DNA from 3 places in the Thioalkalivibrio sp. AKL12 genome. Region 3 is predicted to be linked to each of the others. Evidence: predicted binding sites of a transcription regulator. Region 3 holds the regulator's gene; each other region holds the start of a gene.
What was found. Region 3 encodes sigma-54, which starts transcription at its own class of promoters, with help from an activator protein. Its sites were predicted from a motif close to TGGCANGNTNCNTGCTT; they were not measured.
Positions count from the first base shown of each region.

Region 1: a site for sigma-54 is predicted at 1,508-1,524, ahead of D579_RS0105240 (CmpA/NrtA family ABC transporter substrate-binding protein). Genes of this name have one in related genera too.
Region 2: a site for sigma-54 is predicted at 1,138-1,154, ahead of D579_RS0111435 (DUF4168 domain-containing protein). Genes of this name have one in related genera too.

Region 1 is NZ_KB898893.1:101,610-103,810, forward strand. It holds gene D579_RS0105240 (CmpA/NrtA family ABC transporter substrate-binding protein) at 24-1,328, opposite strand; gene D579_RS0105245 (nitrate regulatory protein) at 1,793-2,201, opposite strand, start outside.
Region 2 is NZ_KB898902.1:10,420-12,620, forward strand. It holds gene rplM (50S ribosomal protein L13) at 1-229, opposite strand, end outside; gene D579_RS0111435 (DUF4168 domain-containing protein) at 469-984, opposite strand; gene D579_RS0111440 (sigma-54 dependent transcriptional regulator) at 1,288-2,201, opposite strand, start outside.
Region 3 is NZ_KB898903.1:32,863-35,063, forward strand. It holds gene hpf (ribosome hibernation-promoting factor, HPF/YfiA family) at 1-32, opposite strand, end outside; gene D579_RS0111840 (RNA polymerase factor sigma-54) at 49-1,533, opposite strand; gene lptB (LPS export ABC transporter ATP-binding protein) at 1,622-2,201, opposite strand, start outside.

The DNA.
Region 1 (2,201 bases), on a different contig from region 3:
TCGGGTGTCGTCGGGCCGCCGCGTCAGGACGCGATCGCCTTGATGTCCAGGCTGTCGAGATAGGCCTGCGGGTTCTCGGGATCGAAGACCTTGCCGTCAAAGAAGGCCTCCTTGCCGCGCGAGGTGGACTCGGGGATGTCGGCGGAGTCAATACCGAGCTCGGCGGCCGCCTCGCGCCAGATGTCCTCGCGGTTGACCTCGTCCACCAGCGCCGGCATGTCCAGATCCGGCGGCAGATAACCCCAGCGGATGTCCTCGGTGAGGAACCACAGGTCGTGGCTCTTGAACGGATAGGAGGCGTGATCCTTCCAGTAGCGCATCTGGTCCGGGTGGTCCTCGACCACGCGGCCGGTGCCGTAGTCGAAGTTCCCCTGCATGCGGTCGATGATGTCGCCGTACGGGGCGTGGATGTAGCGCCGGCGCGAGCAGATCTCGGCGACCTCCTCCTTGTTCGCCGGGTCCTCGCAGTACATCTGCGCCTCCATCACCGCCATGGTCAGGGCGCGCGCCGCGTTCGGATGAGCCTCCACCCAGTCGGCACGCATGCCCAGCGCCTTCTCCGGGTGGTTGTGCCACAGTTCGCCGGTGGTGTTGGCGGTGTAGCCGATGCCCTGATTGATCAACTGCATGTTCCACGGCTCGCAGACACAAAAGGTGTCCATGGACCCGACGCGCATGTTGGCAACCATCTGCGCCGGCGGGACCACGATGGTGGCGATGTCGCGGTCCGGATCGATCCCGCCGGCGGCCATCCAGTAGCGGATCCACAGATCATGGGTCCCGCCCGGGAAGGTCATCGCCGCACGAATGTCGTCACCGCCGGCGGCCTTCTCGGCCAGGGCGCCCTTGAACTCCGTGGTGTCGGTGCCGACCTTCAGGTCGGCGTACTCGTCCCCGACCGAGATGCACTGCCCGGCCAGGTTCAGTCGCGCGAGGATCGTCATCGGCGTGCCCCGGCGATGGATCAGGTAGGGCATTGGCGTGAGAATGTGCGAGCCATCGATTCCGCCGCGTTGCGACCCCAGATCCAGGTTGTCGCGCACCGTGCCCCAGGAGGACTGCTTCAGCACCTGCACATCGGGCATGCCGTGAGCGGCGAAAAAGCCCTTCTCCAACGCAATGAACAGCGGTGCGGCATCCGTCAGCGCGATGAAGCCGAGCTTCGCCTCGGTGGTCTCCGGCTTGCCATTGCCGGCCTTCGCATAGCCCCAGGGCGCCGCGCCCGAAAGGCCCATTGCCGTGGCGCCGATTCCGGCGGCCATGCCGCCCAGGAAACGCCGGCGCGACAGGCCGGAGGTGTTCTTCGTGTCGTTCGTTTGATCGGTCATTACGGGTTCACTCCCCTTGTCAGCAAACACATCCCAAAAACGAAAAAAGGCGTCGCATCAGCCCGGCCGCTTGTGCAGCCGGGTGATGGACGCCTTTGTCCAGTCTCACGGGAGCCCCGGTCATCGGGTCTCCCTGTTGTCAGGCGACGAACCGCCGTTGGCTCGTCTTGCCCATACTCCTGCAGGAGGTGTGCCAATTAGCCGTTGCTAGGCGACCATGCGGGAAACAATCGCCACGTGGCGCGGAAAAATCGGATGGTTTCGAACACCGGGTCGAACGCTTGCGGGAAGCCCGAAGTCCGGAAGCCGATCCCTGAGGCACCAGCCTGGGGCGCACTTGCGGTGCAGTTGACCTGCAATAGTGCGCTGCCAGAGGGCGACCTAACCCGCCGTAGGAGCCGCCTTGGCGGCGAAGCCCCTGCCAAAGTCCGGCGCGGGCAGGGGCTTCGCCGCCAAGGCGGCTCCTACAGGCCCTTCCCCAGCAGGTCAGACATGGCGACGGTCGCCTCGGCCACCTCGGCCAGACGCCGGTTCTGGTTCATCGCAGTCTGGCGCAGGAGCTTGTAGGCCTGGTCCTCCGTCAGGCCGCGATGCTGGATTAGCAGTGCCTTGGCTCGCTCAATCGTCTTGCGCTCGGCCAAGGCCTGGCGCGCCGCCTGCAGCTCGTCCTCCACCGACTGCAGACGACTGGCCTGGCGTTGCACCAGGTCCATCACCGAATGTCCGACGATCGGCACATTGAGCGGGTTATCGCCGCCCACGCCGTCGGAATCCAGCCCCTCGGGCGCACCGAAGAACACCGCATACGGCACGCTGTCGCGCAACTCCGACTCGGCCAATTGCGCGATACGGTCACGCACCGCACCCAGGTCC
Region 2 (2,201 bases), on a different contig from region 3:
GGTGGAAGTACTTCTTGTCCATGGCCTTGTTGCCGGAGACGCGGATCTTCTCCGCGTTGATCACGACGATGTAGTCGCCGGTATCGACATGCGGCGTGTACACGGGCTTGTGCTTCCCGCGCAGGCGATGTGCGATTTCCGTGGCGAGTCGACCGAGGGTCTTGCCGTCGGCGTCGACGAGAAACCAGTCGCGTTCGACTTCGGCCGGCTTGGCGCTAATGGTACTCATGATGTTCGATGCTCCGAGGTCGGGGCGATTCAGAAAGCGCGCAAGAATAACGCTTCCCTCTGCCCAATTCAAGCTACAGGGACAATTCCCGAGACGCGAAGGCGTCCGCCCTCGGGGGAATCACGGATCAATGTGCCGAACATTCGCGTGCATGCCCCGGACACAAACAAGGGGCCGACCCGAAGGCCGGCCCCTGCAACCCCCCGGGCGCAATGCCCGGGGCGGTTTTGCGCTGCCCGTTACAGCTGGGCTTCAGCGCGCTCCTGGACTTCCTGCATCAACTCGGGGTCGTTCTGCAGGGCCATGGCCACTTCGTTGTATTCCTCGACGCTCATGCCCGAGTCTTCAACCGCGTTGACCATTTCGTCCTGTGCTTCCTGCTGCATGGACTGGGCCTCGGTTTCGTCCTCGGCACTCTGCAGGCGGTCGGCGAAGTCTTCGCGCACTTCCTGCACCGCAACGAAGGCGGTTACGAAAGTGTCGATGTCTTCTTCGCTCAGATCCACCTCGGGGGCTTCCTGCATCGGGGCACCGCCCTGGGCCGCGCCACCCTGGGCACCACCCTGAGGCGGCTGGCCGCCCTGAGCACCGCCACCGGCACCGCCTTCCTGGGCCGGCGGCTGGCCGCCCTGGGCACCGCCCATGTCGCCCCCACCGGCACCACCTTCGGCACCGCCGTACTGGGCAGAGGCGGCTCCACCCACGGCAAACAGGGAGGTCAGGGCCATCGCGAGCATCGTCTTGCGCATATTCATCATGTTGCTCCTTTTCCTTTGGATCGTTCGGATCTCGGGGCGAAGCCGGCGACGACTCAAGGTCGATCGTCCGCCCGCCCGATTTCGTTGCAACCGTGTGAGGAGGAATGGTCCATCACTGCGGTTCCGATTCCTCGATTGCTGTCCCAGGAGGAGCAGGCATCGTGCCAAGATTGGAAAAAGACAAACAAAACACTTTGAAACAGCGACTTATGCTCTCATCATCCCGAAAGGGCCGGGGAACGCCCCAACGGTAAACCGGGTCAGAATGACACATGGGTCAGGTCGACCCGGGTCAGGATGTCACGATGGGTCGGATTCCCCGAGTTTGCGGTACAGCGTCTTGCGGCCGATGCCGAGGATCCGCGCAGCGCGTTGCTTGTTGCCGTCCACATGCTCCAGCACCCGACGAATGTAGTCGCGCTCGCGCTCCTCCAGGGTCGGCCACTGGCCGTCGTCGCCCATCCCCGGTACCGGCGTCGCCCCCTCCGCCCGGTCGCCCGTCGTTCCGCCGGGATCCTCGGCGGGCGCCTCGAATACGCGCTCCGGCAGATCACGGGTCTCGATGACCTCGCCGGCCGCCAGAGTGGCGGCACGCTCCATCAGACTCGCGAGTTCGCGGACGTTCCCCGGGAACGGATACCGCACCAGCGCGCGCAGGGCCTCCGGGCTCAGGCGACGCTCGGGCAGGTCGCGGGCCAGGGCCTGCTGACGCAGGAACTGCAGGGCCAGGCGTTCGATGTCATCGCCACGCTCGCGCAGCGGCGGGATCTCGATACGAAAGGTCTCCAGGCGATAGTAGAGATCCTCACGGAAACGACCGTCGGCAATATGCGTCTGCAGATCCTGATGTGTGGCCGCCACGATACGCACATCGGTCGCGATCTCCTCGTTGGCGCCCACCGGACGCACGCGACCATCCTGCAGAAGACGCAACAGCTTGCTCTGCATGGCCACCGGCATCTCGGCAATCTCGTCCAGGAACAGGGTGCCGCCGTCGGCCTCGGTAAACAGGCCGCGCCGAGCCCCCTTGGCCCCGCTGAACGCACCCGCCACGTGCCCCAGCAACTCCGACTCCAGCAGGGCCTCGGGGATGCCCGCGCAGTTAATCGCCACGAACGGACCACGGGCCCGCTCGCTTTCCGCATGGAGCGCGCGCGCCACCAGTTCCTTGCCGGTACCGGACTCGCCGGTGATCAGGACACTGCCGTCGGCGG
Region 3 (2,201 bases):
TCCACGTGGTGGCCGGTCAGGTTGATCTGCATGGTCAGGACTCCTTGGTTACTTGCTGCCGGTGGGCATCGAGGCCATCTGCCGGCGTTCGCTGGATGAAGGGATGTGCATCGCCTCGCGGTACTTGGCCACGGTGCGGCGCGCTACGTTGATGCCCCGGTCCGACAGGACCTGGGCGAGCCGGGCATCGCTGAGCGGCTTGTTCGGGGGTTCGTCGCCAATCAATTCGCGAATCATGGCACGGATGGCGGTGGCGGAACACTCGCCGCCATCGTTCGTGCCGACATGGCTGGAGAAGAAATACTTGAACTCGAAGACCCCGCGCGGGGTGTGCATGTATTTCTGCGTGGTAACCCGCGAGATGGTCGATTCGTGCATCTCCAGGGTCTCGGCAATGTCGCGCAGGATCAATGGCTGCATCGCGACGTCGCCATGCTCGAGAAAGCCCTGCTGGCGGTGGACGATCGCCTCGGCGACCCGCAGCAGGGTGTCGTTGCGGCTGTGCAGGCTCTTCAGGAACCAGCGTGCCTCCTGCAGCTGATCACGCATAAAGGCGCTGTCGCGGGCATCCGAGACCTGGCGCACCATGCCGGCGTAGAGGTCGTTGATGCGGATGCGCGGTGCGATCTCCGGGTTTAGATCCACGCGCCAGCCCTCGGTGGTGTGGCGCACGTAGACATCCGGGACTACGTATTCCGAGGTGGCGGAGCTGATCTGTGCGCCGGGCCGCGGGTTCAGGGTGCGGATCAGATCCAGTGCGCGGGCCAGTTCGTCCGGGTCGCGTACGCCGGACTGGCGCTGCAGGGCCTTGTAGTCGCGCTTGCCCAGGCTGTCCATGCCGTGTTCCAGGATCGCCCGTGCGGCCTCGCGGGCCGGGGCGTCCGGGGCCAGTTCGCGTAGCTGGATCTCCAGGCACTCCCGCAGGTTGCGCGCGCCGACCCCCAGCGGGTCGCACTGCTGAATCCAGTGGAGCACTGCCTCGACCTCGTCGACGCCGACGGATTCATCCTCGCCTCGGCTGATGGTCTCGGCCAGGGTGTCGAGGTCGCCCTCGAGATAGCCGTCGGGGCTGATGGCGTCGATCAGGGCCGCCCCGATGCGCTGGTCGCGCGGTGTCAGATGGCTCAGATGCAGCTGCCACAGCAGGTGATCCTGCAGGCCCTCACCGTCGTCGTCGCTGGTGTTTTCCAGCGGGTCGCGGTCATCCACGCCCTTGTTGGGCGTCGGGGCCGGCTCGTAGATGTCGTCCCAGCGGCTGTCGGTCGTCAGTTCCTCGGGGATCACGTCGTCGCTGGTAGTGGTGGCCTCCATGCGATCGCCTTCCACCAGCTCGCCGTCCTGGTTCAGGCGCTCGGTGTCGGCCTCGGCATCTTCGTCCTCGACCTGTTCGAGCATGGGGTTGCTCTCCAGCGCCTGCTGGATCTCCACCTGGAGCTCGAGCGTGGACAGCTGCAACAGGCGGATCGCCTGCTGCAGTTGCGGGGTCATGGTCAGCGTCTGACCCAGCTGCAGATTCAGGCCGGGTTTCAGCATCGGGTATGCGGGGCGAGGGTGGGCATTGATGGAATCTTAAAGCCTGCCTTGTGGTTTGTGCACCGACCGGGCCGCATATGGGGCGCTTTCACAGGCGGAAGTTCTCGCCGAGATAGACCCGGCGCACCTGGGGATCGGCCAGCAGCTCGTCCGGTGTACCGGCGGCGAGCAGGCGTCCCTCGCTCAGAATATAGGCCCTGTGGCAGATGCCGAGGGTCTCGCGCACGTTGTGATCGGAGATCAGTACGCCGATGCCGCGCTGGGCGAGATGCCGAATCACGTCCTGGATGTCGCCCACCGAGATCGGGTCCACCCCGGCGAAGGGCTCGTCCAGACAGATGAAGCGCGGATCCCCGGCGAGGGCGCGGGCGATCTCGGCCCGGCGCCGTTCCCCACCGGACAGCGCGATGCCCGGGCTGTGGCGCACGGTCTCGAGCTGGAACTCCTCGATCAGCGCATCGCCAATGCGCCGGCGCTCGTGGCGATCGAGTCCGGGGCGCAGCTCGAGCACGGCCTGGAGGTTGTCCCACACGCTCAGGCGGCGAAAGATCGAGGCCTCCTGCGGCAGGTAGCCGAGGCCGGCGCGCGCGCGCACATGGATGGGGGCGCGGGTGATATCGCGTTCGCCCAGGGTGATGCGTCCGGTATTGGGGCGGATCAGCCCGACC